DNA from 2 places in the Arsenophonus nasoniae genome. Region 1 is predicted to be linked to the other one. Evidence: predicted binding sites of a transcription regulator. Region 1 holds the regulator's gene; the other holds the start of a gene.
What was found. Region 1 encodes LexA, which represses DNA repair genes until DNA is damaged. Its sites were predicted from a motif close to TNCTGTATGTACATACAGNA; they were not measured.
Positions count from the first base shown of each region.

Region 2: a site for LexA is predicted at 6,927-6,946, ahead of uvrB (excinuclease ABC subunit UvrB). Genes of this name have one in related genera too.

Region 1 is NZ_CP038613.1:3,732,846-3,750,123, reverse strand. Features, by position in the region: gene iclR (glyoxylate bypass operon transcriptional repressor IclR) at 1-28, opposite strand, end outside; gene ArsFIN_RS18860 (hypothetical protein) at 419-1,186, shown strand; gene ArsFIN_RS18855 (hypothetical protein) at 1,599-2,471, shown strand; gene ArsFIN_RS18850 (tetratricopeptide repeat protein) at 3,169-4,551, shown strand; gene lysC (lysine-sensitive aspartokinase 3) at 4,620-5,999, opposite strand; gene pgi (glucose-6-phosphate isomerase) at 6,269-7,918, shown strand; gene ubiC (chorismate lyase) at 8,130-8,663, shown strand; gene ubiA (4-hydroxybenzoate octaprenyltransferase) at 8,692-9,552, shown strand; gene plsB (glycerol-3-phosphate 1-O-acyltransferase PlsB) at 9,649-12,099, opposite strand; gene ArsFIN_RS18820 (diacylglycerol kinase) at 12,223-12,597, shown strand; gene lexA (transcriptional repressor LexA) at 12,698-13,312, shown strand; gene zur (zinc uptake transcriptional repressor Zur) at 13,510-13,974, opposite strand; partial or broken gene gntK (gluconokinase) at 14,361-14,904, shown strand; gene gntU (gluconate transporter) at 14,901-16,262, shown strand; gene ArsFIN_RS18795 (protein bax) at 16,395-17,192, opposite strand.
Region 2 is NZ_CP038613.1:1,482,730-1,500,007, reverse strand. Features, by position in the region: gene ArsFIN_RS07350 (ABC transporter permease) at 1-313, shown strand, start outside; gene ArsFIN_RS07345 (Bax inhibitor-1/YccA family protein) at 384-1,094, opposite strand; gene moaE (molybdopterin synthase catalytic subunit MoaE) at 1,291-1,743, opposite strand; gene moaD (molybdopterin synthase sulfur carrier subunit) at 1,744-1,989, opposite strand; gene moaC (cyclic pyranopterin monophosphate synthase MoaC) at 1,986-2,465, opposite strand; gene moaA (GTP 3',8-cyclase MoaA) at 2,498-3,478, opposite strand; molybdenum cofactor riboswitch at 3,468-3,617, opposite strand; gene yvcK (uridine diphosphate-N-acetylglucosamine-binding protein YvcK) at 3,857-4,807, shown strand; gene uvrB (excinuclease ABC subunit UvrB) at 4,881-6,893, opposite strand; gene bioD (dethiobiotin synthase) at 7,461-8,138, opposite strand; gene bioC (malonyl-ACP O-methyltransferase BioC) at 8,131-8,904, opposite strand; gene bioF (8-amino-7-oxononanoate synthase) at 8,873-10,039, opposite strand; gene bioB (biotin synthase BioB) at 10,039-11,070, opposite strand; gene bioA (adenosylmethionine--8-amino-7-oxononanoate transaminase) at 11,168-12,442, shown strand; gene pgl (6-phosphogluconolactonase) at 12,455-13,447, opposite strand; gene ArsFIN_RS07280 (3'-5' exonuclease) at 14,050-14,616, shown strand; gene ArsFIN_RS07275 (lytic polysaccharide monooxygenase) at 14,823-15,422, opposite strand; gene ArsFIN_RS07270 (pyridoxal phosphatase) at 16,254-17,072, shown strand; gene modC (molybdenum ABC transporter ATP-binding protein ModC) at 17,140-17,278, opposite strand, start outside.

The DNA of each region.
Region 1 (17,278 bases):
TGTTGTTATTTATTGTTGTTTTGTTCATCGTATTAGCGTTCCCAATTAGAATAAATTTCTATTTATTATGAACGAAATAGGAATAAATTCTCATCGGAGGAGTTGGTTTTTTGTTAGACAAAAATTTTTTACTGAATCATATCTATTCGAAAATCCTATTTTTTAGCTAAATATAATTATTGTTGAATAATAATTAGCTAAATTTTTTTATTGATCTATTAATAATGTTAGTCAGACATAAAATAAAATATTTATAATTTTAATATAATCATTTAATTAAATTTTTTTACTAAATTAGTGGACTTGAGCAGATTATTAAATAGTCGTTTTCTAGTATTATTCGTATTTTAATAAGTTATTATTCTTATTAGGGAAAATATAATATATTTTATTGAAATTAATTTCTAAGAAGATGTAAATGAGTAATATAAATATCATTGATGGTATTAAAAGTTTTTTTAGTTCTACAGCTAATGTGAAAAATAAAGCAGAACAGTCAGCAACAGCAAATAAATTTGATAAGTTATCTATAGCCATGGAAAAATGGCGTGATCCGTCTGATAAAGATGAAATTGAGCAACATTTGCAAACTTTGTCCCATCAACAATCTATTGATAATACCGAAACGGTTTATGCTAAACTATCAGCATTTATTAGGCTTGCTACATTGGCAGGTGAAACACATCGGCATGATTTTAAAATACAACTTTCTCCATATTTGGATATGTCAAGCCTTGACACCTATAATGGTTTTAGTCAAATAACTATATCGGTAAAAGATGTATTGAATAAGGAATCTATTTGGTTTGGTGATCCGATGTATGAGTTATTTTGTGCAATGAAGGTGCCTTTAACCAATTCTTCTGAATACTTGGCTACCAAAAGTAGTATGTCAGAAGACGAGCTCCATTCTTTTATGCAGAAAGAGTTGGCATTGGTTATCGATAATAATGATCCGCAAAGTTTTAGGCTGCACGGAATTGAAGACAAAAATCAAGAACGTTTAGATATCGCTAAATTTTCTTTAGAGGTGCGGCAAAAAATGATGAAAAATAAGCCGTTCTTGCAATCTTTTATTATGGCAAAAATGAAATGTTTTGATTATTTTTCTGCTACTGCTTCATCTTTATCATCATTTTTTCTGAACTGGCTTGTCATAATTCTCTTGAAATGGCACAAAATTTGAAGGGTGAATTTGATAAAGTTAGGGAGAATACCGAGCAAACCTTATTTAATTTATTTAATCAGAAAAATATAGATACAGAAAATATTATTGAACATTGTAATACTCTAATGAAGAAAATATAGTATTTTTATTGATGATTTAAATTTTTTACCAAAAAGAGCATTCATTTATGAATGTTCTTTTTAGTTTATATTTTAGGTTATTGAACATAGCATTAGCTCCATATCGTGCAAATTTATTTTCATTTTAAATGAATCAGCGTAAAACAATAATTTGTGATTATTTATTACTGTGAAATTTGTTTTTTATAAAAATTTGGCTTTTAAATGTAAATGCCATTTTATTTATATCTGTAAAATAGTTAGGCCGAGTATTTTTATTTACAGGGACAACTATTTTTAAGGATATATTTATGAACATTTTTTCTGTCCGTTTTAGAAATTTTTTGCATACTCAATCTACACATATAGATAAAGCATCACAAGATTTGATGCATAATAATGATGAATTATCACAATTGTTAAAAAATTGGTTTTCATTGAACAATCAATGCATTATTGATAAAAAAATACAAGAAAAAATAGAACAAGAGATTAAACAAGAAAAATTACATTTATATCAATCAAACTGGGATAATTCTATACCAGCGCCTAGAGTCGTTTATGAGAAGATTTTTGCCTTAATAGAGTTTGTCAAAGAAAAGAAGGTAAAATTTCAGTTAGAAATAATTAATAATAATGAAGTGATTTTTTCAGTAGGTAATCTATTTAGCCATAAATTTACTATCTTTTCTGATCCGATGGTTGAATTACATAATGCATTAAAGATACCTTTAATTAATGGTTCTCAATATTTAGATATCGGGAGTAATGTAGGAAAAGAGCAGATTTTGCAATTTATGCAGGATAATGTTAAGTTGACTATTAATAATGAAAAAAAAAGAGGATTTGATATTACAGGTGTTACAGAAGGTAATCAAGAACGTTTAGGGATAGAAGAATTTTCTTCAGAAATACTAAATAACTTATCTGAAGATAAAGAATTATTGCATACCTATATTAGGGCTAAAATGAAGTGTTTTGATTATTTTAGTAATATAATTTCATCTTTAACTGAATTCCAGCAGCAATCATTTATAGCTAATGAAGAAGAACAAGATATAGCTATGAAATTAAAACTACATTTTAATAACATGAGAAATGAAACAGAAAATTTTTTATCTTATCAGTTAAAACAAAATCCAACCATATTTGCAGAATACTATAATATTATTATGGATAAATAATTATTTATTTCTTAGCCCTCTGTAAAAAGAGGGTTTTTATATTTCATTGATTATGATTAACTAGAGCGATCTAATATTTCAATTGCTCTACCAATCTTAAGAATTTTTTTAATAAATTTTTCTAATTATTTACTAATAAAAACTCTTTTAGTAACAGAATAGTATTATATTACCATTGAATTTAATTAAGATTTGAATATATTTAACGATGTCATTAAGACTATTTAAATCGCCAGATATATTAACTAAAAAAATCAAATATTAGCATATAATAAAAAATATTTTGCTTAATTTTTGCCATTCTCTCATTATTATTAATTGTTAGTAGCTTATCAATTTCTGATTTGATTGCATAATGTTTGAATTATTTAGAAAATTAAATGAAATCAATGGAAGGAAAGAAAAATTTCCTTTTTTATTGAGTTAGCCAGTTTATCAGCAAAAATCCAGTAAATAGTTTAGTAAATTTGGGCATGATAATGAGTATTAGTAAATAAGGGATGTAAAAGGGATAAAATATATTTAATCCAATTGTGTTGAATGTGATTTTGTTTTAAAAATGTAAAAATATTATTAACGTTTTCTATTTTGTAATATAGTTTCTATCCTCGAGTTTTTGGTTCAAATCAATATTTGGATAGTGAACTTAATGAAAAAAGAATTATTTATAACTTGCTTGATATTATTCAATTTTTCGTTGGCAAAGAGTGATGTCTTGCCACAAATTGACATGAATATAGCAAATAATACGCAATCCGTTGAACAAGAGAAAAACGACTCATTTGGGCAACAATTAAAAAAAGCTTCTCAAGGTGAGATGAACGCCATAATGAATGTTGCAATAACTTATCTTTATGGCTCCAAAGATATACAAGAAGACATTGGCAAAGCTAGTTTTTGGTTCGAAAAAGCAATTAAAGAAGGCAATAGTGATGCTTTTTATTATATGGGAGTGATTAATCAAAGAAAAAAAGATTATAAAGCTGCCATAACCTGGTTGCAGCGAGGCGCAAACAAAGGTGATCCTTATGCTCAATCTGGTTTAGGTTATATGTATACTGTCGGATTAGGCGTAGATAAAGATTATAAACAAGCTAAAAACTGGTATGAAAAAGCCGCTTTGCAGCAGGATGCTTATGCGCAATTTGTTCTGGGATATTTATACCAGAATGGATTTGGTGTTAGTCAAAATTATAACAAAGCCAAAGAGTGGTATGAGAAAAGCGCTGATTTAGGTGATTTAGGCGCATTGAATAATTTAGCCCAGATTTATGAGAAAGGCTATGGGGTCAAAAAAAATCCGGCTTATGCCATTGAATTGTATCGGCGCGCAGCATATAGCGGTGATGCTATTGCTCAATATAATATGGGATTTATTTATGATGATGGAGAGTATTTAGAAAAAAATAATTATCAGGCTTTTTATTGGTATAAGCGAGCCGCAGAACAAGGACATATCGATGCTCAGTATCATCTTGCCGAATTTTATCAACATGGCTACGGAGTAGAGCAGAATGCTATTTTAGCTAGGCAGTGGTATGAGGTATTAGCGAATGCTGGCTATGCTGATGCAAGTATGAAAGTTGCTTATTATTATGAAAAAGGTATTGGTATAAAGAAAGATCTTATTAAAGCGGCGGAATTGTATCAGATCATGGCAAATAGTGGTGAAGCTGAAGCGCAATACCGATTGGCGCAACTTTATTTAGTTGGGCAAGGTATTAATAAGCAGCCTAAAAATGCATTTAGCTTAATGCAAAAAGCGGCACAAAAAATACCACAGGCAAAAAATCAGCTGGGACTTTTTTATTTATATGGCATAGGTACTGAAAAAAACCCACAAAAAGCCAGTGAACTGTTTTTATCTGCTGCCTATAGACAAGAGAGCGATGCACAAAATAATTTAGCGGTATTATACGCTACCGGTCAGGGAATAAGAAAAAATATTTTTCGCGCTATTATGTGGTTTGCAACTGCGGCAAAGCTTAATAATGCCACTGCGAAAGAAAATCTTAAACAACTACAAACGAGTTCAGTTATGAAGTCAACAGATTTGAAATTATCAGAAAAATATGACTAAGTAACTTTTGATTGGCAAAGTCAATCTCACCGTTCCGTTTGTCATTTTAAGCAGTGATGATATCTCGGTTATTCAAAAAGATTTTTATGCAATTTTTGAATAATCGTCTCTGCTTCTTTATCGGATACCAGAAGACAAATATTATGACTACTCGCCCCATAACAGATCATACGAATATTATATGTTGCTAGTGCGCTAAAAATTTTACTTCCTAAACCATTTATTTGCGATAAGCTGTTACCAATAATGGCAACGAGTGCTAATCCTTCCTCAACATCTACACGGCATAATTTGGCTAATTCTGTCATTAAAGTCTCAGTTAATAGGTTGCCATTGGTGGAGGTAGAGCCGGTAGTATCCAGGGTTAAAGCGATACTAACTTCAGATGTAGTAATGAGATCAACAGAAATATGATGTTGCGACAATAGCGTGAATATCTCAGCAAGAAACCCGCGAGCGTGGAGCATTTTCAGGCTATGCAAAGTAAGGAGCGTCTGTTTTCGCCGTATCGTTAACGCTCGAAATTGAGGCAGTTTCTCAGTACTGGTGCAGATATAAGTGCCACCTTTTTCCGGCATTTGGCTTGAGCCAACAAAGACGGGTATTTCTGCTCGAATAGCGGGTAATAATGTTGATGGATGTAAGATTTTAGCGCCAAATATAGCCATTTCTGCTGCTTCGTTAAAAGTGATAGCGCTAATTGATTTGGCACTAGCAACAATACGCGGATCGGTCGTATAGATACCGGCTACATCCGTCCAGATATCAACCTGGGAAAAGGATAGCGCTTCTGCAATTAGTGCGGCAGTGTAATCGCTACCTCCGCGCCCTAATGTTGTTGTCCGGCCTGCCATATCTTGGCCAATAAAACCTTGAGTCACAATCAGGCTTTCATGCAGCTTAGGTTGTAAATATTTATCTGCTAGTCGTTTTAATAGTTGCTGATTAGGTTCGGCTTTACCAAATTTATCATTGGTCTTCATAATATTACGAACATCAAACCAGGTTGCGTTTACGCCATTCTGACGTAGAATTTCAACAAATAGGTAGCTTGACATCAGTTCACCATAGCTAACAATTTCATCAATCTGTCGGGCAATAAGTGGATATTGTGTCGTGACTTCAGATAAACTAGTGAGTCTTGCTAATAAATTGTCAATGATTGGCTGAATATTAGAGGGGTTACCTAGACGATTAATTATCGTATATTGGCGCTGACGAATTTGTTTTAATAGTGCTTTACGTCTATTGTCATTACACGCTTCAGTAAGTTTGAGCAATAGATTGGTAATATTTGCTGAAGCTGAAAGCACAACAATCCGCACATTTTTATTGGTAATAACGATATCCGCACTTTTACACATGGTATCAAAATTAGCGACACTGGTACCACCAAACTTGGCAACAATAAATTTTTTATTTGCGGAGGCGGTGGAAACTGCGCACATAATGCTATCTCCATGTATTTGAATAGCGAACAATTAATCTACCAGTATCGGGTTATTGCCTGAAGGTCAATTTATTTTTAGCAAAATCAATAATTTTTATAATGCCAAGAAGATTATCAATTTTATCAATATTCTATTAATGATGCGTGGCTGCAATTAAATTAACCAGCGGATGGCATTAAAAGAAGTGAAATTGCTAGAGCGAATGAGTTACTATCCAATCATTGGTAGTTGTAAATCTGATTTGAAGAAAGATAGAGAGTATTTCAATGGAAAACATTAATCCAAGTCTAACAGCAGCATGGCGCGAATTAGAACAACATTATCAAACAGTAAAAGATATCCATCTGCGTGATCTTTTTGTTAATGATGCTGACCGTTTTGCTAAGTTTTCACTAACTTTTAATAACCAGATCTTGGTTGATTTTTCTAAAAATCGTATAACTGATGATACATTGCGTAAATTACTGGATTTAGCAAAAGAAACAAAATTAAGCATCGCAATTAACAGCATGTTCTCTGGAGAGAAAATTAATAGAACAGAAGATAGAGCCGTTTTGCATATTGCTTTACGTAATCGTAGCAATAGCCCGATAAAGCTTGATGGTTTTGATATTATGCCACAAGTTAATGCTGTGTTAGATAAAATGCGTTGTTTCAGTGAGCGTGTTATTAATGGTGACTGGAAAGGTTATACTGGTCAAGCAATAACAGATGTCGTTAATATCGGTATTGGTGGTTCTGATCTAGGCCCATATATGGTGACAGAAGCACTCAAGCCTTACAAAAATCATTTAAATATGCATTTTGTTTCCAATGTAGATGCCAGTCATATTGCTGAAACACTGCAAAAAATTAAACCTGAAACAACATTATTTTTGATTGCCTCTAAAACTTTTACCACCCAAGAGACAATGACTAATGCCCTGACTGCCCGAAAATGGTTTTTAGATGTTGCAGAGGATGAGAGTCAGATCGCAAAACATTTTGTGGCTTTATCAACCAATGAACAACAGGTGGCCAAATTTGGCATCGATACCCAAAATATGTTTGAATTCTGGGATTGGGTTGGTGGCCGTTATTCATTGTGGTCTGCTATTGGCCTCTCGATTGTTCTTTCCATCGGATTTAATAATTTTGAGCAATTACTAAGCGGTGCTCATGCAATGGATCGTCATTTTGCTGAGACGACTTTTGAGCATAATATTCCGGTAATATTAGCGTTAATCGGTATTTGGTATAATAATTTTTTCGCTACTGAGACTGAGGCCATTTTACCTTATGATCAATATTTACATCGTTTTGCGGCTTATTTTCAACAAGGCAATATGGAATCAAATGGTAAATATGTTGATCGTAATGGCGAAAAAGTGAATTATCAAACGGGGCCTATCATTTGGGGTGAACCAGGAACTAATGGTCAGCATGCTTTTTATCAGTTGATCCATCAAGGTACCAAACTTATTCCTTGTGATTTCATTGCGCCTGCGATTAGTCATAATCCATTAAGTGATCACCATAACAAATTAATGTCTAATTTTTTTGCTCAAACAGAAGCGTTAGCATTTGGCAAAAATCGGCTTGAAGTGGACGAAGAATTTAAAGCTGCCGGCCAAGATCCGGCTAAAATGGCCAATGTTGCACTTTATAAAGTTTTCCAAGGTAATCGCCCAACTAACTCTATTCTTGTTAATCAAATTACGCCATATACGTTAGGCGCTTTGATTGCGATGTATGAACACAAGATCTTTGTGCAAGGTGCTATATTGAATATTTTTAGTTTTGACCAATGGGGCGTCGAACTAGGTAAGCAATTAGCCGGTCGTATTCTACCTGAGTTGGCAACTCAGGCTGAAATTGATAGTCATGACACCTCTACCAATGGATTGATTAATTGTTTTAAAGCTTGGCGCCAATAATTTTTTAACAAAGCTAGTAACAGCAGGTTTTGGTTATAGTAAATAAACTGCCAGATAGATCACTTCTTGCTAATATAAAGATTGCAAAATTAATAAAAATTTTGCAATCAGGGATAACTTTTTATATAAATTAGCAGATTCTATCATTTCATTCATTATCAGCATGATATCTTCTATTTTTAATTTCCAGATAGAATGAGAGAAGTATTCTATGGGCGTAGCTGTAAAAATAAACCATATAAATAATAAGTCACTTTTTTGCAATCAACCGATTAAGTGGCTTGCGGCGCAAGAAATTAATGTACCGGATCCAATATATAATTGGTTAACCGAATTAGATTCAATGACTCAACGTCTGGCACGCTATTGTCAGCAAGTCACTGTAAAACCTTATCAAGAAGGTTTTATTCTATTAGATAGTCAGAACGAAGAAGCTCAACTTTTGCCTAATAGTCAACGCTATTGGTTACGTGAAGTTGTGCTTTTTGGTGATGGTTGCCCATGGTTATATGGGCGGACAGTGATCCCAGAAGAGACATTAACGGGTCCAGAACGCAAATTAATAAATTTAGGCAATGTGCCATTAGGGCACCATCTATTTAGTGGAAATAATTTAACTCGTGATTATATTAATTTAGGTATACAGAATAATTGTTGGGTAAGGCGTTCGTTGTTAAGGTTATCGGCTAAACCTTTACTATTAACAGAGCTTTTTTTGCCAGATTCACCTATCTATACGAAATAATAAGGAGACAAATAGATTGGCAGGGCAAATGACGTTGAAATTGAATAAATGGCGCGCCTATTTTCGCTTAATGCGTCTTGATAAACCGATAGGTATTTTACTATTACTATGGCCTACTTATTGGGCATTATGGATAGCAAGCCGAGGGTTACCAGATCTTTTTATTTTGTTAATTTTTACTGTGGGTGTCTTTTTGATGCGTGCGGCTGGTTGTGTTATTAATGATTTTGCAGATAGAAAATTTGATGGTTATGTTGCAAGAACCAGAGAGCGTCCTCTGCCAAATGGTGATGTAACAGAAAAAGAAGCTAAGACACTATTTTTATCATTGATCATTATTGCATTTATATTGGTCTTGACCTTAAATAAGATGGCAATTTGGTTATCGGTGATTGGGTTGTTATTAGCTTGGATTTATCCATTTATCAAACGATTTAGCCATTTTCCCCAGATTGTGCTGGGTGCTGCGTTTGGTTGGTCAATTCCAATGGCGTATGCAGCAGTTAGTAAGTCCTTACCTTTGGAGTGCTGGTTATTATTTCTGGTTAATATCATTTGGTCTGTTGTTTATGATACCCAGTATGCGATGGTTGATCGCAATGATGATATAAAAATTGGGATAAAATCAACCGCAATTATTTTTGCTCATTTTGATAAATTGATTATTGGTATTTTACAATTAGCTATGATTCTGGTGTTATTTTATATAGGGCAACAGCTAGATTTAGGGGTGCCTTATTATGCCAGTTTGATATTTGTGTTAGTCTTATTTATCCATCAACAAAAACTCATTGCCAGTCGTCAACCTGCATTATGTTTTAAAGCATTTATGAATAACAATTATGTGGGGTTGGTTTTATTTATTGGCATCCTATTAAATTATTTTTAATTATAAAAAAGGATAATCTAGAGTGATTATCCTAAATGATTTTGGTCGATTTCAATCTAAATTCTTTTTACGTTACTATATTGATATGAAAATAATTTATTTAGACAATGGCTCATGAGTAACGTGTTTGACTCCTTCAATGGTTAAACAAACCTCAGGAGATATTAACTTAGCGATAATTCGATAAAGTCGTTGTACATTCGCGCTGATAATCGCATCGCCTTCTCTATTAATATAACCTTCCTGTTTTAATGTATTTACCAGAGTGGAGAAAACTGCTTTATCAAAGAATTCAGGTGCGTTGATACCATGGAGTACCGATAGACGCTGAGCGAGAATACGGCTCTCTTTTTCTAGTATTCCTCGACTAATTGCAGGGATTGTACTAAGTAGCGAAAGTGTAATTGCATAGCGCTGTAGCGTTTCTTTAATACCAGCTGCTAAAAGCTGAAGAGGGCGAATACGAGCTGGATTGATAGTTACAAAACCTTCTGCTGTTAATAGTATTAGTTGCTGGCGTGCCAATTCATCCAACAGAATATCGATCGATTCAGGCAATTCTTGCATGCTATATCGCATGAAGAGTTCTGCTCTTAGGAATGGATAGATAAGTGCAACTTGATAACCAATCTCCTGACGTTGAACATTTTCATTATGTAATACGATATTGGCTACCAAAGAAGGCAAAACCAATAAATGCATAATATTATTTCGATAATAAGTCATCAATACTGCATTTTCACGTGGTAATACCACAATATCGCCCATACTGTCATGCTCAACTTCAAACTTATCCAATTCCAATGCGTCTGCTAACAATTGATCGGCAGTTTTATTAGGTGTTGTGCTATCATCACTATAAGGCACATTCCTTAATAGTTGCAGGTAACATTCTATTTGTTCAATCAGTTGTTCTCGGGTTAATGCACGCTGGCGTGAAGCTAATAAAGCTGTTGAACATAGATTGACCGCATTGGCAGCAGCGGCATTGTTAATTCTAACCATGATTTTATTAGCTAGCCGAGTCACGGTTGAATTTAACCATGTTGGACGTTGAGGCTCAATATCATCGATAGATTGGCGCCACTCTGGGACATGTTTATTTAAATATTGCGTTAGTGCAATCGGTTGACCAAAATTAACATAACCCTGTCCTAGTCTACGTAACTTGCGTAGACCTCTTAACATGGAAAAAAAGCCTTCTTTCTCTTTTGCTGCACCTTTTAGTTCCTTAGCGTAGGTAGCAACTTCCAATACATGCTCATAACCGATGTAAATAGGGACAATAGTAATTGGACGGGAATCACCTCGTAGCATTGCTTGTAGGGTCATTGACAGCGTGCCAGTCTTTGGTTCCAGTAGTCGGCCTGTGCGAGAGCGGCCGCCTTCAACAAAATATTCAATTGAATAACCACGAGCAAACAGTTCACTGAGATACTCACGAAATATGGTGGAGTAAAGTTTATTGCCCTTGAAAGAGCGGCGAATGAAAAAAGCCCCTAAGTGACGAAAAATTGGACCTGCAGGCCAGAAATTAAGATTGATACCTGCGGCAATATGAGGAGGAACTAAGCCTTGATGATAAAGTACGTAAGAAAGTAATAGGTAATCCATGTGACTACGATGAGAAGGAATATAGACAATTTCATGGCCATCTTGCGCTAATTGGCGCACACGCTCGGCATGTTGCACATTAATTCCTTGATAGAGCCGATTCCAAGTCCAACTCAGTACGCGGTCAGTAATACGGATCGCTTCATAGGAAAAATTAGCGGCAATTTCTTCCATCATGGCAATCGCATTATGTTTTGCCTTCTCAAGAGAGATTTTTTTTGCTTTAACCTCATCTTCAACTGCTTTTTCAATCGCTTTTGAAGTTAACAGCTTCTTGAATAGATCGTGGCGAACAGGTAGCTTGGGGCCAACTGCTGCTAATCGTTGCCGTGAATAGTGAATGCGGGCGACTCGAGCAAGTTTGTTGGCAATAGTTTTATCAGTACCATATTCGCTAGCCATTTGGCGTAAAGAGACAGTAGGTGAAAAACGAACAAAACTGTCACGTCCTAACCAGATAACGGCAAAGAATTTTTGGATACCATTAAGTAGACGTAATGGTGGTGCTGGTGAGTGGCCTTCTCGACCAGGCGCTCGACCGAACATCACTGATACGGGTAGCATCTGAATGTTTAGTTCGGGATTATGGCAATGAAGATCAAGATAAGCAGTAAATGTTTTTACTGAGTCTTTACGTGGATCTGGCGAATAATAACGAAAGACACGCGGGCCATCATCGATAAAGACATAAGCAGGTAATTTAATTTCGTCTATTTCAATCGGATCGAGTGGATCAGGTAAGCCAATAGAACAACATTGTTGACGTAACGTCAATAAGTCCGTTTTAGAATGATAAGGTAATACATATAGAAAAGGACGTGTCGTATCAAGATGCAATTCCTTCATTGGATCTGCTGGTATGAGCTTACTTTTTACCAATAATTTCATTGGTAAATCTAATAGATTATAGTAAATTTTACGCCAAAATGACATAGGTGAGCGATAGCCTCTTATTAGAATCCTACCCAAGCATATCAGAAATAGTAATTAATATCTGTTTAAAAGATAATAATTATACTAAATCCCATATATAACTGTATTTAGAGAGTAAATTTTATGGCAAACCAAACAACGGGACTAACCCGAATTATTAAAGCAACCGGTTATTCGCTGAAAGGGTTAAAATCAGCTTGGAAGAGTGAAGCTGCTTTTAGACAAGAAGCAATTATTGTGGTTATCGCTATTATTGTGGCTTTTTTCCTTGATGTGCAATGGATCGAACGGTTATTACTTATAAGTTCAGTGGTATTAATAGCCATTGTTGAATTATTAAATAGTGCGATTGAAGCAGTGGTTGATAGGATTGGTACAGAATTACATGAACTTTCCGGTAAAGCAAAAGATATAGGCTCAGCGGCTGTTTTTGTTTCAATTTGGTTAGCTATTTTTATTTGGGCAGTTGTGATTGGTAATCATTATTTCGTGAGCTAGTTATAAAAAATAGGGTTTTACACATTTATCAGTTTAAAATCTTCATATAACTGTATATACTTACAGTGACAATGTGCGAATGCCAATAATAGGGGGCGAAATGAAAGAATTAACATTGAGGCAGCAGCGGGTCTATGATCTGGTGCGTGAACACATTTCGCAAACGGGTATGCCTCCCACACGCGCTGAAATTGCTTCAAGTTTAGGTTTTCGTTCACCAAATGCAGCAGAGGAACATTTAAAGGCATTGGCGCGTAAAGGCGTGATTGAAATTGTTTCTGGCGCTTCTCGCGGTATCCGGCTACTACAAGAAGAAAATGAGGATGAAGGATTACCACTTATTGGTCGGGTTGCGGCAGGAGAACCATTACTTGCCCAAGAGCATATCGAAAGCCATTATCGGATTGATGCCACTATTTTTAGACCTAGTGCTGATTTTTTATTACGTGTTAATGGTATGTCCATGAAAAATATTGGAATTATCGATGGTGATTTACTAGCTGTACATAAAACACAGCAGGTCCATAATGGGCAAATTGTTGTTGCACGTATTGATGATGAAGTAACGGTTAAACGCTTTAAGCAAGCGGGTAGTAAAGTCGAATTAATTGCTGAAAATCCTGAATTTGAGCCAATTATTGTGGATTTGCGCACACAAAACTTAACTATTGAAGGACTCGCTGTTGGTATTATTCGTAATAGTAATTCATTTTAGTCATTTCACATCTAATTAATTTTTAAGTAAATTCAGTTTAATTTATTGAGAACAATATTATTATTTTCTAAATTTGTTTGATTTGTAATTAATTGGTATTAAGTAAGTTATTTTAAATTTTATTGATTATTTAATAAAGGCCGATTGTATAAACAACTGGCCTTTGTATCTCTATTTAACTCTAGTAATGCAGAGCTTTAACACGATTTTTTCTCGATTTTGTAGCAAGGCGAGCATAGTCCATGGCTTTCAACAACGGTATGGGATAACTGGAAACCAGTCTTTTTGGCTAATTTTATAATAGCGGTTTCTACTGTTTGACCATTACTCTCGGCAACACTGCCGCAACTGTCACAAATTAGCATAACTGAGGTATGTTTAGGATCCTCAAAATGATGACAAATAACATAGCTATTTGTTGATTCTATTTTGTGAATAAATCCTTGTTCTAAAAGAAATTCTAGACCACGATATATGGTAGGTGGTTTAGCTTGAGGTTCAGAAATTCTAAGTAGGTCAAGCAAATCATAAGCACTAATAGCACAAGGTTGGGCTGCTATAAGGCGCAATACCTCTTCTCTTTGTGGCGTTAAACGTACATTACGCGCTTGGCATATTTTCTTTGCTTGGGACAATATTTTTTCCTGATCTTGCTTTGTCATGAATTATCCTAATGTGAAGATCATTATAATAATGATATTATCATATTTATACTTTTTGATATCTACCATAGTTCTAAAATAAATAATATCTTTTACTATTTTCTAATAATGTTTTTTTATTTTCTAATGTTAGAAACGGATACTTAATTGGAAAATGGGATATATTGTGAGTAGTAATTAAGATGATTAATTTCAACTAGCTAGTGGAATTAATATAAATTATTTCTGCTTATATTGAGAGCTATAAAATTGATAACGAGTTTTACTTGCGATCAGATCTTCCGCTTTACTGAGATTCCTATCACAAATCTATTATATTATTTTTTTATAACTGATAATTATCAGTAACATTTTATATATTGCCTGATTTTTTAACGGAGTTTTTAATGAGTGATACCAAAAAAATACACCATGTTTTTATACTTATGGGGGTATCTGGTAGTGGTAAATCTGCAGTTGCGAGAGGGATCGCTCAGAAAACAGGAGCAGCGTTTTTAGATGGTGATTTTTTGCATCCTCGCGCCAATATTAACAAGATGTCGGATGGCCATGCTTTGAATGATTCTGATCGACTGCCTTGGCTTAAGGCATTGAGTGATGCTATTTTTGCTATGCAAAGAACAAACAGTGTTTCTTTGATTGTTTGTTCCGCTTTGAAAAAAAAATATCGAGATATTTTAAGAAATGGAAACCAGCATTCTGTCATTTTTTTATCTTGAAGGAGATTTTAAATTAATAGAAGGCCGATTAAAAAAGCGTAAAAATCATTTTTTCAAACCAAATATGTTGGTCTCACAGTTTGACACTTTAGAAGTACCTAGTAATGATGAAAAAGATGTGTATGTCATCGATATTAAGCCACCATTAGTTGAGGTTATTGATAATACAGTAAAATTAATTGATGAAATTATTACTAAGGAAAATAGATGAACACGCCTATACCTGAAACATTAAATATGCTGATGTTGACATTGACTGCTGCAGGCGCTGTCTTTTTATTGTTGTTTCTGGTTATGTATGCAAGATTACATGCTTTCATTGCATTGATGGTGGTTTCTATTTTAGCGGGACTGTTTTCTGGCATGCCGGTTAAAAAAATTATAGAAACAATGCAAGAAGGTATGGCAGGAACATTAGGGTTCTTGGCAATTGTCGTGGCTTTAGGCGCAATGTTTGGCCGAATACTTCATGAAACGGGCGCATTAGAGCAAATTGCCATCAAATTAATCACTTGTTTTGGTGAAAAACGAACTAATTTAGCCATTGGTATTACAGGATTGGTTTGTGCATTGCCACTTTTTTTTGATGTCGCAATCGTATTATTAATTGGTATTGTTTTCACCATTACTAACCGTTTAGGTGGCAATGTTGTTAAAACAGCTATACCACTCTTTGCCGGTGTAGCTGCTGCCGCTGCATTTTTACTTCCAGGTCCAACGCCTATGTTAGTTGCATCTCAGATGAATGCTGATTTTGGTTGGATGATTTTGATTGGCATATGCGCAGCTATTCCTGCAATGCTTATCGCCGGGCCATTATTTGGTAATTTTATTAGCCAGCATGTTTTTATTGCGTTACCTGAAAATTATCAAGGAAATGAGAGCAAAAAAGGCAAAATGCCGAGTTTTATGTTCAGCTTATTAATCGTACTATTTCCTTTAGCATTGGTAGGATTGAAAACATTAAGTAATTATTTTTTGGTAAAAGATTCTATTGCAGAGCAATGGTTAGAATTTATTGGCCACCCATTTATAGCATTGCTGTTAGCTTGTTTATTGGCTATCTATAGTTTAGGGTTTCGCTATGGTATGAATAGAGAAAAAGTGATGGAGATCTGCTCAGCAGCGATTCAACCGGCAGGAATTATTTTACTCATCACAGGCGCCGGAGGCGTTTTTAAGCAAATTTTAATAAATTCAGGGGTTGGGCCAGTATTGGGTAATGCGTTAATGAATACAGGTTTACCAATCGTATTGGCCTGTTTTGTCTTAGCGGGGGCTGTACGTATTATTCAAGGTTCAGCAACAGTAGCTTGTTTAACAACTATTGGACTTATATTGCCCGTTATTAGTGAGTTTGGCTATTCTGGCGCTCAATTAGCTGCTTTGGCTGTTTGTATTTCTGGCGGATCAATTGTATTAAGTCATGTAAATGACTCTGGATTTTGGTTATTTAGTAAATTTACTGGTGCTACTGAGGCCCAAACATTAAAAACTTGGACTTTAATGGAAACCATTTTAGGCACAGTTGGTGCGATTGTAGGGATGCTATTTTTTGTTTTTCTTTGAAGTTAGCAAATAAAATGGATTTTAAATGATGCTATTCTGGTAGCGATCAGTGTGTTTATGTTAAAAAATAATAAAATCCATACACGATAAATGTATGGATTTTATTTTTAGTAATTATTACAGCAAAGTTGATCAAATATGCTTTGGCATATTCTGTTGAACTTGGGTGATTAATTCTTCGTTACTTGAGAACATCTGTTGTAAATAACGATTATATTCTCTTCCAAGTTGTGAGTAATTTTTCAGATGGTCAATTAATACACTGGTATTTAATGAATTCTGAGTTCTACGTTGCTGTGCGCGTGAATTGCGTAATAATTGATATGCGTTATTGGTATTCAAATTTCTTAAGTATGCATTGACAGATGCATCGATAGATGAATATACCGCATAGCCTTTGATGGTACCTTTGCTATAGGTACACTTACGACCGCATTTCATGCCAAACAAGTTATTATTTTTCTGTGCTAATCCAGAAGCCCCCCAACCTGATTCTGTTGCTGCTTGGGTAACAACAAAATGGGTAGGAATAATATCCACACGACTTAGTAGATTGTTCCAGTTTAAGCTAGCAGGTGAACTGCATTGTATATTATAACTGGTGCAAATCTGATTTAGTCGTTGTTTGTCAGCGGCGTTCCAATTTTTATTGTAACGCTTGGATAATAACCACTGGCGATCTTGCATGATCTTGTAGTTATATTTTTCAATAATTGGGACAATTGCTTTTAAAAACGCTTTCTTGCGAGCCGCTCCTGATGGATATTTTCGCATATCAGGCAGACGGGTTAGTTCTTTTGTCTGCACAGGTTTGTGATAATACTCATTTAGAGACAAACTCGTACTGGTTGATGAATAACTAAAACTAGTTGATAACAATAACATCAAGAAAGCGAAGACGGCGTTAGTCCTCATCGTTCGAGAGGGCATGGCGCTTCTCCTCGTTTCAAGTTGAACAAAAATTGCACAAATCCTAGCAGATAAATTTAACAAGTGCTACTTATTATTAGCCATTT
Region 2 (17,278 bases), 1.6 Mb from region 1:
GTCTTTAGTCGGTTTTGGCTTATTGATCTCTGCTATGTGCTCAACTCAACAACAAGCATTTATTGGTGTATTTGTATTTATGATGCCAGCAGTATTGTTATCAGGCTATGTTTCACCCATAGAAAACATGCCGATTTGGTTACAAAATTTCACCTGGATCAATCCTATTCGACATTTTACTGATATCACTAAACAAATTTATTTAAAAAATGCCGATTTTGCCGTGCTGTGGCATAACTTGTGGCCATTAATTATTATTTCGTTATGTACTACAACCCTGGCATATTGGTTATTTAGTCGAAAAATTGCCTGATTGTTTGAATAACAACATAAAAAAATCCCGCTAATATTATCAGCAGGATTTTTTTATGAAACAGATTAAATTAACGGCGATCGCCAAGAATACGTAACATCATTAAGAACAAGTTAATAAAATCTAAATAGAGTGTCAACGCACCAAGAATAGCGTATTTACGCATACCCTCTTGATCACGGCTATCAATTTGGTTGCCCATATCTTTTAATTTCTGCGTATCATAAGCCGTCAAACCTGAAAAGATTAATACACCTGCATAGGTGATAACCAAGGTTAAGCCAGAACTTTGCAGCCAAATATTCACTAATGAGGCAATAATTAGCCCGATTAGTGCCATAAATAAGAAGCTACCCATGCCACTTAAGCTGCGTTTGGTTGTATAGCCATAAAAACTTAGTGCACCGAACATAGCAGCGGTGATAAAGAAGGTGCTGGCAACAGAAGCGCCAGTATAGGCAACTAAGACCAGAGAAATGGTTAGGCCTGTCAGCGCCGAGTAGAGCATAAACATTGCCGTTGCCAGCCCTGCGCTCAATTTAGGCAACAGAAATGACAACCCAATGACTAATGCAAATTCAGCAATAATGAGGCCTATCAATACCCAACCATGCGTTGCCAGGTACATAATAATATTACTATTATTAATTGCATACCAAGCAACAAACGCAGTTAATAACAAACCTACCGTCATCCAGCCGTATACTTGCGCCATATAGGCTTGAATACCTGCGCCAGCGCGCTGGACGATCGAATCATTTTGACGTTCAAATCGATCCATGATGATTACCCTCATCACTTGCGTTAAAGATAAAGCTATTTAATAAACTAAATAACTCAGTAAACTTAAGTTAAGTCTATCATAATTTTTTGCTAAAACCATGGTTTGATATGAGCAAATAAACGAAGATTTTACATTACTTTTACTTTATTGAGCTAAACTTCAATAAATTGAAATAAATTCAATAAATATTGGCTTACCAACGCTCAAATGCGGCTTGATCACTCAGTCTGGCTTCAACCCAGCGTTGCCCTTGAGTGAAATGTTCTTTTTTCCAAAATGGCGCTTTAGTTTTCATATAATCCATAATAAATTCGGCGGCTGAAAAAGCACTGCTACGATGCTCGCTGGTAACACCAACAAACACGATTTCCTCGCCTGGTTGTAAAGTACCAATCCGGTGGATAATACAGATACGTTGCAATTGCCAACGACAACGTGCTTCATTAGCAATATTCTGTAACGCTTTTTCTGTCATGACTGGATAATGCTCAAGAGTGAGAGTTTTTATATTATCACCCAAGTTATGATTACGCACTTTACCGGTAAAAGTTACCACCGCCCCATCATCCTGACATTGAGCTAACCATTCATATTGCTCAGCCACATTAAAATTCGCTTGTTGAATAACCAGCCGTGTATCTGTCATTTATCCTCCCGTTACCTGTGGAAAAAATGCAATTTCATCACCAGCAGTTAACGGATGATCTGGCTGTACAAAGGTATGATTGACCGCAAAAAGCAGTTTTTGCTTTTCTAAGGCTAACGCCCAGCGCTCACCACGTTGGCTTAATGCATCACGTAATTCTTCTACCGTTGCATAGCGATTTTCTAACTCTAATCTATCGGTGCCTATCAATTCACGGACTTGGGCAAAGAAAAGCACTTTTATCATGACGTTATCCTAAAATCAGCGGATTTACCGCCCGTTTTTTCCAATAACCTAACCGCACTAATCACCATATCTTTTTGCACCGCTTTACACATATCATAGATGGTTAATGCGGCGATTGATGCGGCGGTTAGCGCTTCCATTTCAACGCCCGTTTTTCCTGATAATCGACAATATGACTCAATCCGAATGCGATTATCACTTATTTGCGCTTCCAATAAAACTTCTACTTTACTGAGTAATAGCGGATGACAAAGCGGGATCAAATCCCAAGTTTTTTTGGCGGCCATAATACCTGCAATACGAGCGGTAGCGAAAACATCACCTTTATGATGACGACCATTAATAATCATATTAAGTGTCTGGGCATTCATTGTTATTATTGCTTCAGCTCGCGCTTCACGAATGGTTTCCGCTTTACTAGCTACATCCACCATATACGCCTCACCCGCTGAATTGATATGGGTTAGTTGAGACATCGTAAGCTCCTTAGGATCACTAAAAATCCCATTTATCCTCCAATAACTGAAAGGTTTGAGGTGATACCACTATCACCGTGATGGAGAAAATGGGTTTCACGTTTTAACTGTAATTCTGCCTGAATACGTGCTTTCAATGCCTCAGATTGAGATGCATCAACCAATAGATCACGTAAAATAATACTGCGTTCGCCAAACAGACAGAGATGAAGATGACCGATAGAGGAGACACGTAATCGATTACAACTTTGACAAAAATTCTTCTCGTAAGGCATAATTAAACCAATTTCACCACAATAATCAGGGTGCTTAAAAACCTGGGCAGGCCCATCAGAACGGTAGCGTGGTATTGGTTGCCAATTTTGCTCTAATAAACGCCAGCGAATCTTTTCACCTGAGACATGGTGACGATGAAATAGTTTATCACTCTCACCGGTTTCCATTAATTCAATAAATCGCAGTTGGATTGGCCGCAATTTGATCCAATTTATAAAACTCGCTAAATTGCTATCGTTGATGTTTTTCATTAATACAACATTGACTTTTATTTTGGCAAAACCGGCCTCCAAAGCAGCATCAATCCCTGCCATAACTTGAAAAAATTTATCTTGTCCGGTAATAGCTAAAAACTGCCGTGGATCAAGACTATCAACGCTGACATTAATGTCAGTTAAACCTGCCCTTTTCCAATGGCTAACATTTTTGGCCAGCCGATAACCATTGGTTGTTACTGCAATTTTCTTGATCGCCTGGTTTTGTTTGATGGTGGCAATAATGTCAATGAAATCACGCCGCATAGTCGGTTCTCCGCCGGTTAAGCGAATTTTTTCCGTACCTAACTCGGCAAAAGCTTTCGTTAAATGTCCAATTTCTGCTAGCGATAAAAACGCTTGATAACCCTTTGATTGATAGCCATTAGGTAGACAATATGTGCAGCGAAAATTACACACATCAGTGATGGATAGTCTTAAATAGTAGAATTTACGGGCAAAAGTATCAATAAGTTGAGTCATAATAACGCCTTTCCAAATACGGGAGATGCAGGCATTTCTACCTCGCACCCTAGTGGCTGAAAATGCCACGGCCTTAATACCCTATTTAAACAATAAAGATCACAAACTTAGGTAAAAAGGCTAGGAGTTAATAACACCACGGACAATAATAGCGTAATGTGATGGTTGCTATAAATCTTATTGCTAAATATTTAAAAAAGCGAATAAACACTTAAATCTATCACTTGCAATTCAACAAATTAATCAATTAGCTGAAATAATGTAATATAAATAAATGACAAAGTTATTGTTTAATATCACGTTAATTCAATATGAGTGGATATTTAATGCTAAATTATATCAAACCGTTATAAGACAGATAATAAAATAGGGGAAGTAATGCATCATTGCAGTATTCTTAATAAGTTAGGGCAAGTTGTCGCATTGGGTGGTGGTCATGGCTTAGGTCGTGTTATGTCATCCCTATCATTACTAAATTCTCAATTAACGGGTATTGTCACAACAACAGATAATGGCGGCTCTACCGGCCGTATTCGCCGTTCTGAAGGCGGTATTGCTTGGGGAGATATGCGCAACTGTTTAAACCAATTAATTACTGAACAGTCCATAGCATCAACGATGTTTGAATATCGCTTTGCTGGTGACGGTGAACTTGGTGGCCATAATCTAGGTAATTTAATGCTCAAATCCCTCGATCATTTAAGTGTCAGGCCACTAGATGCAATAAACTTAATTCGTAATCTATTAAAAGTGAAGGCACATCTTATTCCGATGTCCGAGCAACCGGCTGATTTGCTGGCAATCGATGTGATGGGCAATGAAATCTACGGTGAAGTTAATATTGATCAACTCACCTCGCTACCACAAAAATTAATGCTATCTCCGCAGGTAAATAGCACGCCTGAAGCGCTTGATGCTATTTATCACGCTGATTTAATTATCATTGGGCCAGGTAGCTTTTTAACCAGTTTGATGCCTATATTTCTAATGAATGACTTAACGCAGGCACTGCAGGCATGCCGGGCAGCAGTCATCTATATTGGTAATCTTGGTAAAGAACTTAACCGGCCTGCTGCCAATATGCAATTAACTGATAAAATTGCCATGATAGAAAAAAGGATCGGCCAACAGAAAATTGATGCCGTTATCGTTGGACCAGCAACCGATACATCAAGCCTAGCAGATCGGATAGTAATTCAACGCAAACTAGCTGCTCAAGATGTCTGTTACCGTCATGATAGAGATTTATTGCGCCAAGCTATTGAAGACATCACTCAAAAAATTCACCAGCTTAGACCTTTTAATTTATCATCTGCGAATGCCAACTAGCTTCTTGTTTGATATTCTCCTTGCCCTCAAGGACGGGGTTTGACGGCACAGCGGATAACACTAGCCTATCTATTCAAGAATTGGCAATAAACTGTTCACGTAGTAATTGAATTTGATCGCGTAAACTGGCTGCTTGTTCAAATTCAAGATCTTGCGCATAACGATACATTTGTACTTCTAACGCCTGAATTTTAAGCTCCAATTCTTTAGCCGAAAGTTTATGATAATCTTCACTAATCGCTGATACTTGCGGCTGTTTACGTTTAGCTTTTGCCGATATGGGTGCGCCTACTTGTAAAATATCGCCAACTTTTTTATTTAAACCTTTAGGCACAATTCTATGCTGCTGATTAAAAGCGATTTGTTTCTCTCGACGACGTTCAGTTTCTCTAATCGCTTTTGCCATGGAATCAGTCACTTTATCACCATATAAAATCGCTTTTCCTTTCAGGTTACGTGCTGCACGTCCAATCGTTTGAATTAATGAACGCTCTGAACGTAAAAATCCTTCTTTATCTGCGTCTAAGATAGCAACTAACGATACCTCTGGCATATCCAAACCTTCACGTAATAGGTTAATACCCACTAAAACATCAAATAAACCTAACCGTAAATCACGAATAATTTCGACTCGTTCAACGGTATCAATATCTGAATGCAGGTACCGAACCTTAATATCATGTTCTTGTAGATAATCCGTCAAATCCTCTGCCATTCTTTTGGTTAAGGTTGTTACTAGCACTCGCTCATTTACCGCGATACGTAGATGGATCTCAGACAATAAATCATCAACCTGAGTAGCAACTGGACGAACCTCAATTTCTGGATCAAGCAAGCCTGTTGGCCGGACAACTTGCTCAATAATTTCATTAGCCGATTTTTCCAATTCATATTTACCTGGCGTGGCAGAAATATAAATTGTTTGCGGGGAAAGTGCTTCAAATTCTTCAAAACGTAACGGGCGATTATCCAACGCAGAAGGTAAGCGAAAACCATATTCTACCAATGTCTCTTTACGGGAACGATCACCACGATACATACCACCAATCTGTGGAATGGTGACATGAGATTCATCAATAACTAACAAGCCATCTGCCGGTAAATAGTCAAACAACGTTGGGGGTGGTTCACCCGTTGCACGGCCGGAAAGATAACGTGAGTAATTTTCAATACCGGAACAATAACCCAGTTCATTCATCATCTCTAAATCAAATTGAGTACGCTGGGTTAACCGCTGCTCTTCAACCAATTTATTACTTTCCAGTAGCAATTTACGTCTTTGTGCCAATTCAGTTTTAATCTGCTCCATGGCTTCAAGGATACGTTCACGCGGCGTGACATAATGGGTTTTGGGATAAATGGTAAATCTTGGTACATTATGTTGGAGCTGGCCGGTTAAGGGATCAAAAAGCGCCAGCCGTTCTACTTCTTCATCAAATAATTCAACCCTTAGCGCATATTCATCTGATTCAGCTGGAAAAATATCAATGACTTCCCCTCTAACTCTAAATGTACCACGTTGAAATGCTTGATCATTGCGGCTATATTGCAAATCCGCCAGGCGGCGTAAAATAGCACGCTGGTCAATAATCATGCCTTTGGTTAAATGAAGCATCATTTTTAGATAGCTATCAGGATCACCTAAACCATAAATCGCTGACACTGAAGCAACAACAATAACATCACGTCTTTCAAGCAGTGCTTTAGTGGCAGAGAGTCGCATCTGTTCAATATGTTCGTTAATGGAGGCGTCTTTTTCAATAAAGGTATCGGAACTGGGAACATACGCTTCAGGTTGATAATAATCATAATAAGAAACAAAATATTCCACCGCATTTTCAGGGAAAAAAGCCTTCATTTCACTATATAATTGTGCTGCCAGCGTTTTATTGTGCGCCATTACCATGACCGGGCGGTTAAGCTGCTCAATCACATTAGCGATAGTGAATGTTTTACCCGATCCGGTAACACCAAGCAACGTTTGATGAGCTAATCCATCATTAAGACCATCGGTTAATTTCTTTATTGCTTCGGGCTGATCACCCGCAGGTTGAAACTCAGCATGCAATTTAAAGACTTTACTCATCTAACCCTCTCTACTAAAAATATTTCTTTATCATACTGGATAAAAAAACAGTTTCAATGACAGCAGAAATAAAAAACCAGCTTCTATTGAAGCAAATTATTTACATATATTTTTCATTTTAATAACTTAGTTATCCCCAAGCTTTTTTTGCTACTTAATTATATTTTATATTTTATGCTAATTAGCTAATATAAAACTTTATTATATATCATTTCAGACTTGATTTTATATAACTTGTTAATATTTATATAATTTCACTTGAGAGCCGAGAATGACATCAAGGTCACGCCAAGCCTCATGCTATCTTGGTTAGCGGCACTTTTCTAGATCTAATGCACAAGGTTATCCACAGGAATGGGGGATAACTCAAGAAATTCTTTTAGGCATCAATAGTTGTAAGATTTTCACTTGAGAATTAGCAAAATATTTTTGCTAGAAAAATAATCACAAAAAAAATTTTTATATAAGAAAAAAAATGAAAAATAGCATTTCATTTGTTACGATTTAGCTAATTCAAGCAAAATATAGCTAAAATGGCATCATACTTCAGCCTCAAAATTATTCCTATTACAGTAGGTTACCTATATTGACAAATTTGCCAATCGGATGAGATTGCCAATCCGGCAAATACGGAATAACACCTAAACAGGGCGCTGACAGGCGCTGCTGTAATGTTAGCAAATAATCTTGTTGATACTGACCTGCTAAAACAATTTCATTAGCCACCCAGCCTGCCAATAATAAACCGCTTTGCTTAATTGCTTGTGCGGTCAACATTGCATGATTGATACAACCTAATTTAACGCCAACTGTTAATATTACTGGCAATTGCTGTTGTTTAACCCAATCAGCCAAGGTTTGCTCAGCACAAAGCGGTGTGTACCATCCACCAGCACCCTCGACAATGATCCAGTCAGCAGATTGTTTTAATTTATTTAATCCTGCGTCCATTATCTGCCAATCGATAAGCTTTCCTGTTAGCTTACTGGCTATATGGGGTGAGGTTGCTTGAGCAAAAACAAGCGGATTAACATCATGGTAATTCAGTCTCAGGCTGCTATTTTTTCTTAATAACTGCGCATCTGGATTTCTTAAGCCATCGGTTAATTGTTCGCTACCTGAAGCTACCGGCTTATAACCTGCTGTTTGATAGCCATGAGACGCGGCTGCTTGTAGCAGCGCGCAGCTAACAACAGTTTTGCCCACATCTGTATCAGTTCCAGTGAGAAAAAAACATTTATTCACGATATAACATTCCGTAAACAAGTTGATAAGTTAATGGGAATTGCTCATCGACATGGGGATAATGGTCAAGGAGTTTAGCTAACTGATTTTTTGTCATTAGACCCTGCTGCTGACGCCCATCGGTTAGATAAGTCGCGCCAATTCCCTTGATAGATTGAAGTAAACAGGCAAATGAAGGATAAGTTACACGCCAAGATCGTCGTTCTAAACTATGCGGCCAATCATGACAAGTCCGCTTAATTTGTGCAAAAGTCATAAAAGAATTAATGTGTCGGTTATTATCAACTTTTTGCCAACACTGTTGTAGCTCTTGTAATGAGCCATCGACTAAAGTAGAAAAAGCAACTATCCCACCCTTTTTAGTGATACGATATAACTCACTTAATGGGGTATATAAATGACTACACCACTGGATAGCAAGGTGACTAAAACAGTGATCGACACTTTGATCGGCTAGTGGTAAACACTCCATGTCGGCCTGGATATAATTTTTAGCCGCTTGCTTTTGTTGTGCGATTGCTAACATTGATGCAGACAGATCAAGCGCAATAACCTGTTTTCCTGCTAAGTGCCACTGCTTACTGAAATAGCCGGTACCACAGCCAGCATCTAGAATGATGTTACCTGGCATCGCAGATAAGCAATCAAATAGATATTGACCACTTTGCTGTTGAAATAACGCAATATTATCGTAATTTTTCGCCGCTCGTCCAAAAGCATGCGCAATTGCTTGCTTATTTATCGGCATGGTTGTTAAAGAATTCATTTAACGCTTCCATTAACTGTGCAATATCGGCTAATTGATGATTAGCCGTCAATGTGATCCTTAATCTTGCACTACCCGGCGGCACCGTTGGCGGCCGAATAGCTTGCACCCAAAATCCTCGCTGACGTAAAAATTGCGATAAATGTAAACAACGTTGGTTACTACCAATAATCAGTGGCTGAATGGCACTGGGGGAATTTAATAATGGCAAATTATAGTGATTGGCTAATTGACGAAAATAGTCAATATTGCGCTGCAAATTGGCTCTTGATTCATCAGCCTGACGAATTTGCCTAACCGCCTCAGCTAACGCGACCGCTTGAGCCGGCGGCATTGAAGTACTATAAATTAAATGACGGCCATATTGCAGAAAATAGTCGGCGGTGATTTCATCACAAAGTAATGCCGCGCCACTAAGGCCAAATGCTTTACCAAAGGTTACCACCAGCAATTCAGGCTTTACTTTATGTAGATAACAACTCCCTCTGCCTTCATCGCCGCTAACACCAATACCATGGGCATCATCCACTAATAACCATGCCTGCGCTTGCCTCGCTACAGCTTGCAATTGGCCTAAAGGGGCACTATCGCCATCCATACTAAATACGCCTTCAGTGGCAACCAGTGTTTTACCCGTATGTTTGACCGCCAAAAGTTGCTGTAAAGCGTCCGATTGATTGTGGGCAAAACGTTGTAATGTGGCTGGTGACATCATGGCTGCTTCCAGAATGGAAGCATGACTAAGTTTGTCAGCCACAATATGATCATTTTTGTTCATTAAGGCCATGATCACACTTTGATTTACGGCATAGCCGGAAATAAATAATAAAGCACGAGAATAACCCAACCAATCAGCCAGCTGTCGCTCCAATTGGGCATGGGCGCAACGATAACCGATAACATGACCAGAGCTACCACTACCTGCTCCATATTGGCTTAATCCTATCTGCCAGGCTTTAATTATGGCCGAATGCTGGCTTAAACCGAGATAATCATTACTGGAAAAATTAACATACTGTTGTTGATCAAAGATTAGGGTACGTGCATCATTTTTTTTAATAATCTGCCGTTGCCGCCACAATGCTTGCTGCTTGCGCATATCCAGTTGATGAGCTAAAAATGTTGACCAATTCATTATAGTGCCGCGTTATAAAATTGTGCTGTATCCATCTGCTGCATAACCTCTTCCAACCGCGCTATTTGCTGCTGATGAGTCAATGCGGTTTCAGTGGCTTGTGGATTAATATTTAGCTTGCGGAAAAGTTGCTGATCTTTATCTTGATTGGGATTTGCGGCCGTTAATAACTTACAACCATAGAAGAGAGAGTTTGCCCCGGCCATAAAACAGAGTGCTTGCATCTGTTCATTCATCTGTTCACGGCCAGCAGAGAGCCGGACAAAAGAGGTTGGCATCATAATCCGGGCAACAGCTATGGTACGAATAAAATCAAAGGCATCGACATCTTCATTGTCTTCAAGGGGGGTGCCTTTTATTTTTATTAGCATATTAATTGGCACACTTTCAGGAACCTGCGATAAATTAGCTAATTGAACCAATAGTGCTGCCCGATCAGTCACCTTTTCACCTAAGCCGACAATGCCACCAGAGCATACCTTCATGCCTGCTTGGCGAACAGTATCAATTGTATCAAGCCTATCTTGATAGGTGCGAGTGGTAATAATAGAACCATAAAACTCGGGCGAGGTGTCTAAATTGTGATTGTAATAATCCAGTCCAGCATCGGCTAACCGCCGTGCTTGCTGGTCAGTTAACTTACCCAGCGTCATACAGGTTTCCAAGCCTAACACTTTAACTTCTTTCACCATCGTTTCTAGATAAGGCATATCGCGTTCATGAGGATTTCGCCAGGCCGCGCCCATACAAAAACGGGTTGAACCAGCTTTTTTGGCCTGCTTAGCCGATTCGATTACTCGTTCGACTTCTAACAGTCGTTCAGCTTTTAATCCGGTCTTATAGCGCGCACTTTGTGGGCAATATTTGCAATCTTCCGGGCAGGCACCCGTTTTAATTGAGAGTAAAGTACTAATCTGGATCTGTTGCGGATCAAAATGTAGGCGATGAACTTGCTGAGCTTGAAAAAGTAATTCAAAAAAAGGTAAATCAAATAATGCTTGTGCCTGGCTAAGCGTCCATGGTTTTTCCATCTTCACCATTCTCTCTCTGGAAACAAAAAGTGTTGCCAGTTTAAATAACCGCGTTATCATGTCAACTAAAATAAATAAATTTAGTTGACCAAACATAATGCAACTCAACGATATTAATTTTGATGCTAAACATATTTGGCACCCATATACTTCTATGACTCAACCAATACCGGCTTATCCTATTGTGAGCGCCTCAGGTGTCGAACTCGAATTAGCCGATGGCAGAAAATTGATTGATGGTATGGCTTCTTGGTGGGCCGCTATTCACGGCTATAATCATCCCGTACTCAATCAAGCCGCTTCTCAGCAATTAACAAAAATGTCCCATGTTATGTTTGGTGGCATCACGCATCCGCCAGCGACTGCCTTGTGCCGACAATTAATTGATATAACTGATGATAGATTAGAGTGTATTTTTCTGGCTGACTCCGGCTCAGTAGCTGTAGAGGTAGCATTAAAAATGGCATTACAATATTGGCAGGCACGAGGAGAAACCCGCCACCAGTTTATTGCCTTACAACGGGGATATCATGGTGATACCTTTGGTGCTATGTCAGTTTGTGATCCTGCAAACTCAATGCATAGCCTTTATCGAGGTTATCTGCCAACACATTTTTTTGTTCAAGCACCTCAATGTGGTTTTTATCAACCGTGGCAAGCCGACGATTTGATCCCATTACAAAAAATGCTCACCGAACAAGCTGGCAAAATTGCTGCCATTATCGTTGAGCCGATAGTTCAAGGTGCGGGTGGTATGCGAATTTATCATCCTAATTATCTGACAGCCGTAAGAGAATTATGCGATCACTATAATATTTTGCTGATTGCCGATGAGATAGCCACCGGCTTTGGCCGTACTGGCAAATTGTTTGCTTGTCAGCATAGCGCCATTACGCCAGATATTTTGTGTTTAGGTAAAGCACTAACCGGTGGTTATGTCACTCTGTCAGCCACGCTAACCAGCCGCCATATTGCAGAAACCATCAGCCAAGGCAAAGCGGGCTGTTTTATGCATGGACCCACTTTTATGGGCAATCCATTAGCCTGCGCGATCGCCGATGCAAGCATAACATTACTAAGAAATAGCCCATGGCAAAAATGGGTGAAAGACATTGAAACACAATTGATGGCTGAACTCTTTCCACTACGAGATCAACCCCAAGTTGCTGACGTGCGAGTGTTAGGCGCAATTGGCGTTGTTGAAATGAAAAACCCCGTCAATGTACCTGAATTACAACGTCATTTTGTAGCTGAAGGGGTCTGGATCCGGCCATTTGGTAAATTAATTTATCTGACGCCGCCTTATATCATTACCGCTGTGCAACTCACTAAGTTAACTGAAGCGATAAAAAAAATAGTTCTCAAACTGTAAATTAAAAACAGTTTAGTTTTTAATTAAATGGGTCGTGATCCACATCGGCCCTTTACCAACCGGATAACGCGCTAAGGTTTGTAGCGCACCTGTCACCGCATCTATTTTATACACAGCAATGTGATCAGATTTTTGACCGACGGCTAGCAAAAAATGGCCCGTTTGATCAATATTAAAGCCACGCGGTTGAGTTTCGGTTGCATAAGCCTTCATTGGCGATAATGCTAATCCTTCTGCTGTTACTTGAAAATGACGAATAATACTGGCAGAACGTTCACTTACATAAAGATGACAGCCATCTGGCGTAATATGAATATCCGCAGCCCAGGGTTTACATTTCGATCCGGCAGGTAGAATGTCACAATTTTGCCTTTGCTGATAAGGTTCAAATGCTGAATAAACATTAATTGTGGCATCTAACTCATTTAAACAATAAAAAGCGTTCTGATTGGGTGCAAATGCTAAATGACGAGGCCCTGCGCCTTGGTTAGTTACAATCCGATCAGCAACCTGTTCGGTTAAGTGGCCATTGTTATCAATTGTATAAATGCGAATATGATCTTCGCCTAAACACGGGACAAACAAACGTGAATTATCAAAACTTACTCCCGATGCATGGGGATGTTTTAAATCGCCAATAACTTGAATCGCTGGCTGCGCGCTCCCCTGTTGATCAATCGGCAACACCACTAAATTTCCTTGATGATAGGAGGGAATAAATAGCCAACGACCAAGCTTGTCAATTTCAATATGGGTTGGTGTGGCAGGAATAGCGGTAATGGCCTGTTGGCTGAGTTTTCCTTCGGCTGAAATAAGGTAAGTAATAATGGCAAAATCCGGCCGAATACCAACATAAAGATGTCGACCATCGGGACTAATCTGCATCGGTTGTACTTCACCGGGTAATGTCAGCTGTTGCAATAATGTCAGTTTACCCTTTTTATCCATTGCCCAAACATGAATTTGTTTACTTTCAGGACTGGCAACATACACTACCTGTTTCATTGATTAACTCCTCAGAAATTATTCTCCATTATCATATCCGATTTGATAGCAAATAATCAGTAAAATAGCATAACGGTTAATAAAAAAATTTATTGTTCAGCCGATTGATGTCAGTATGTGGCGTGTTTTTATTAATTATCATTGTGCAATTAAAGGTTATGTTTAGCGATAATAATTAGCCAACCGTCAATCGCCGTTGAATATCGCCTTATTCAAGTAAATTTAGTATTCAGATGATAAAAATCTAAATTAAACCCTATAAAAAACCTGTTGTTAAAAAGTAAAAAAATAATATTATATAAATATATAAATTCTTTATTTTTGTTAATAAAGATGTTTTGTTAAAAACGCAATAACACTAATCAATACCGAGGAGGTTGAAAATTTAATATAAATTTCACATTATTTTTCAATATAAGCAACATGTAAACTCAGTTTATTTGATCCAGTTGTCTTTATCGATTTTTTTCCATTTCATATAATTATTGTTAGTAATAAATAAAATCAACAAGTCGTGAGCTAAATTTAAAAATAATAAACCGTAAATATTAGGACGAGTAGATTGACACGGCAAACTGTTAATAGAAAATTAAGGAATAATAATGAAACCCCGCGAAAATTTAATGGTTGACTTAGAAACCATGGGTATGGGCAGTTGTGCTGCCATTGTAGCAATCGGTGCGGTTTTTTTTAATCCAGCGACAGGTGAAACGGGCGCTGCCTTTTATCAAGCTGTCGATCTCTCTTCATCAATGTCTGCCGGCGGTACCGTCAATGGTGAAACCATAAAGTGGTGGTTATGCCAATCCAATGAAGCTCGCGCAACGATTGCCAAAAAAAGTTTACCACTTATTGATAATGTCCTGCGTGAATTGCATTTTTGGGCGCGAGAAAATGCCCAAGAACGGATGGATTGTTTAAAAGTCTGGGGGAAAAGCGCCAATTTTGTCTTAAGAGGCGCTTATGAGAGATCACAATTAGTCCCTTTTTGGCATGTCGGCAATGATCGTGATGTACACACTATTATCGATATGGGGATTAATCTTGGCGTTAATGTACAAAATGATCTGTCAATTGAGCAAGCGCGAGATAATGCACTCAACTGTGCGCTTTACCAAGTGCATCATGTTGCCAATATTTGGCAAAAAATTATCCAACATGAGGAATAACGGAATATTCCAGTGAATGAAATTTATTAATGACAATTATTAGTTAGTAATAAACTTGCTATTACTAATAACTATTGAACAAAAGCTAGCTAAGTAGAAATAGCTAGCATTTGATAACAATAAAAATAACTGAATATGAATGTCTACTAATCTAATTTAAATTTGTAATGTAGGTTAATTTACTAGCTGAAAAATTGTTATTAATATTATTTAGCTTTCATATCCACATCAACAACTTGATAAAAAGCATTTGCGGTATCAGCAATTGACCAAACACCTAAAATAACCTGATAACCCGTACGTTGTGGAACATTACATTCAAAATAAAGTTGATCTTTATCCGGCTTTGCACCACCGTCAAAACGCTCGCAAAATGGTTTTAAATCAAAAGAGGCACGGGTTAGTGGTGCATTAGGGTTCCAATCCTGTTTAGTAATAAAAAACTCCCATTTGGCTGTTTTGTGTGGCTGAGTTAACGTCCAATGGAAGGTGTTTTTTCCGGCAGTCAATGGTACTTTCTTCCAACGATCAGCGCTCTGTTCGTTGAGTTTATAAAATAATGAATTATCACCACTGGCTATCTTGCCATCACGAGGGCCGCTTTGCGGAAAGCCTTTCGGCCCTTCAATCGACATGGGATCATATTCAACAGCCCCACAGTTGCTATTTTCATGTATCCAACATAACACTGCTCGGCTTTTTGGTGCAAAAATAAAACCATGCTGCGGTTCCGGCTTGACATTAGCAACGGCGACATTAGCAGCAAAAATTAATGCTAACGGCGCTAATAATAATTTACTTTTCATTTAATATATCCCTTAAATCGTTTCTATTTTTATCAATTGAGAATATTTTTATACAACATCGCTTATAGCAGAGTTAATTATTATGCGGATAAAACGAAAATATCAATTTAATTAATCTATTTTTTGCTTAAAAAAATATTTCATTTAAATATAAGTAAATTAAAAAATTAATATATCAGCCTTTTATATGAAAAATAATGAAGGCTAATAAAAAGATAAAAAAATATATGAAATAGGTTAGATGTTTAATTTAAAAACATGTTATTTAAATTACTTCAGCGTTATAGCTAACAATAATGAACGCTTCAATTTCAAATAATGTCTATCAATAAAACATAATAATGTTAAACTGCAATTTATAATCTAACGAAAAAAACAGCGATAAATTAACAATAATTATCATAATAATTTTACAGACCAATATTAAAAGATGCTATTCCGAAAGCAGCACTTATTGTTAAAAAGGGTTAAAGATATCGATTTAAAATTAATCGTATTGACATTAAATTAATAAAAATAGCGAGTTCTTAACTTCTACTTGTCTATTATATTGATTTAAATCTTATTTCACATATAACAACTTGTTAATAACCTGTCAGGCTAAAAATTTAGCTGATTATTGCTATTGAGTTATGCTGCTAGTTTATCATCTATTAGGGTAATTATTTATTTTTACGGGTTTAGTTAACGACTATTATCCGATATGATTAGTACTAGAAAAATTTATCGGTTTGAACAATTAAGATAAATAATTCACTAAATTGTACTTTTTAAAATTACTATATAGATTGAATGCTAAATCGCTATTTAATCTGTTAATGAGGCTGATTTATGTCATATCGCGTTATCGCATTAGATCTTGATGGTACTCTATTGGATCCTAACAAGCAGATCTTGCCACAATCTTTAGCCGCAATAAACCAAGCTCGTCGCCAAGGAATCAAAGTTATTATTGCTACTGGTCGCCATCATGTTGCTATCCATCCATTTTATCAAGCATTGGCTTTAGATACCCCAGCAATTTGTTGCAATGGGACTTATCTCTACGACTATCAGACAAAAAAAGTACTGGAATCGGATCCCTTATCGGCAGAAGAAGCGACTAAAGTGGTTGCGCATTTACAAGGTACGGATATCAATCACTTGATGTATGTTGATGACGCTATGCTATATCAACAACATAATGATGCTATCGAACGAACATTGCAATGGGCGGATTCATTACCTGAAAATCAACGCCCCAATATCCATAAAATCGACAATTTCAACACGGCAATCCAGCAGGTTACTGCTATTTGGAAATTTGCCACCTGTACGCCGGATATCGAGAAATTACGCGTTTTTAGCCAAACTATTCAGCAAGAACTGGAGCTGGCTTGCGAGTGGTCATGGTATGATCAAGTTGATATTGCTAAAAAAGGCAATAGCAAAGGTGTACGTTTACAACGTTGGGTCGAATCCCAAGGCTTAACGATGAAAGAGGTTATCGCTTTTGGCGATAATTTCAATGATGTCAGCATGTTAACTGCCGCTGGTCTCGGCGTTGCAATGGGTAATAGCTGTGATGAAGTGAAAAAATTTGCCGATATAATTACCGATCAAAATACTGCACCTGGAATTGCTGAAGTGATACAGAAATATGTGCTATAAGGCGGTAAAGCTATTTATGCTACTACCCAACAACCTTTGTTAACAAACAATCACTTAATCAACAGATTTAAAGCCGACGGGCTAGCGACAGGCTCTTAACTTGGGCATAAACCCATTTATCCGGCTTTATTTCTAATTCCTCTTTTGCCCAGCGCGTGATCCTTGCCCAGATAAAGTGGCTATCTATTGCTAACTTAACATCCACT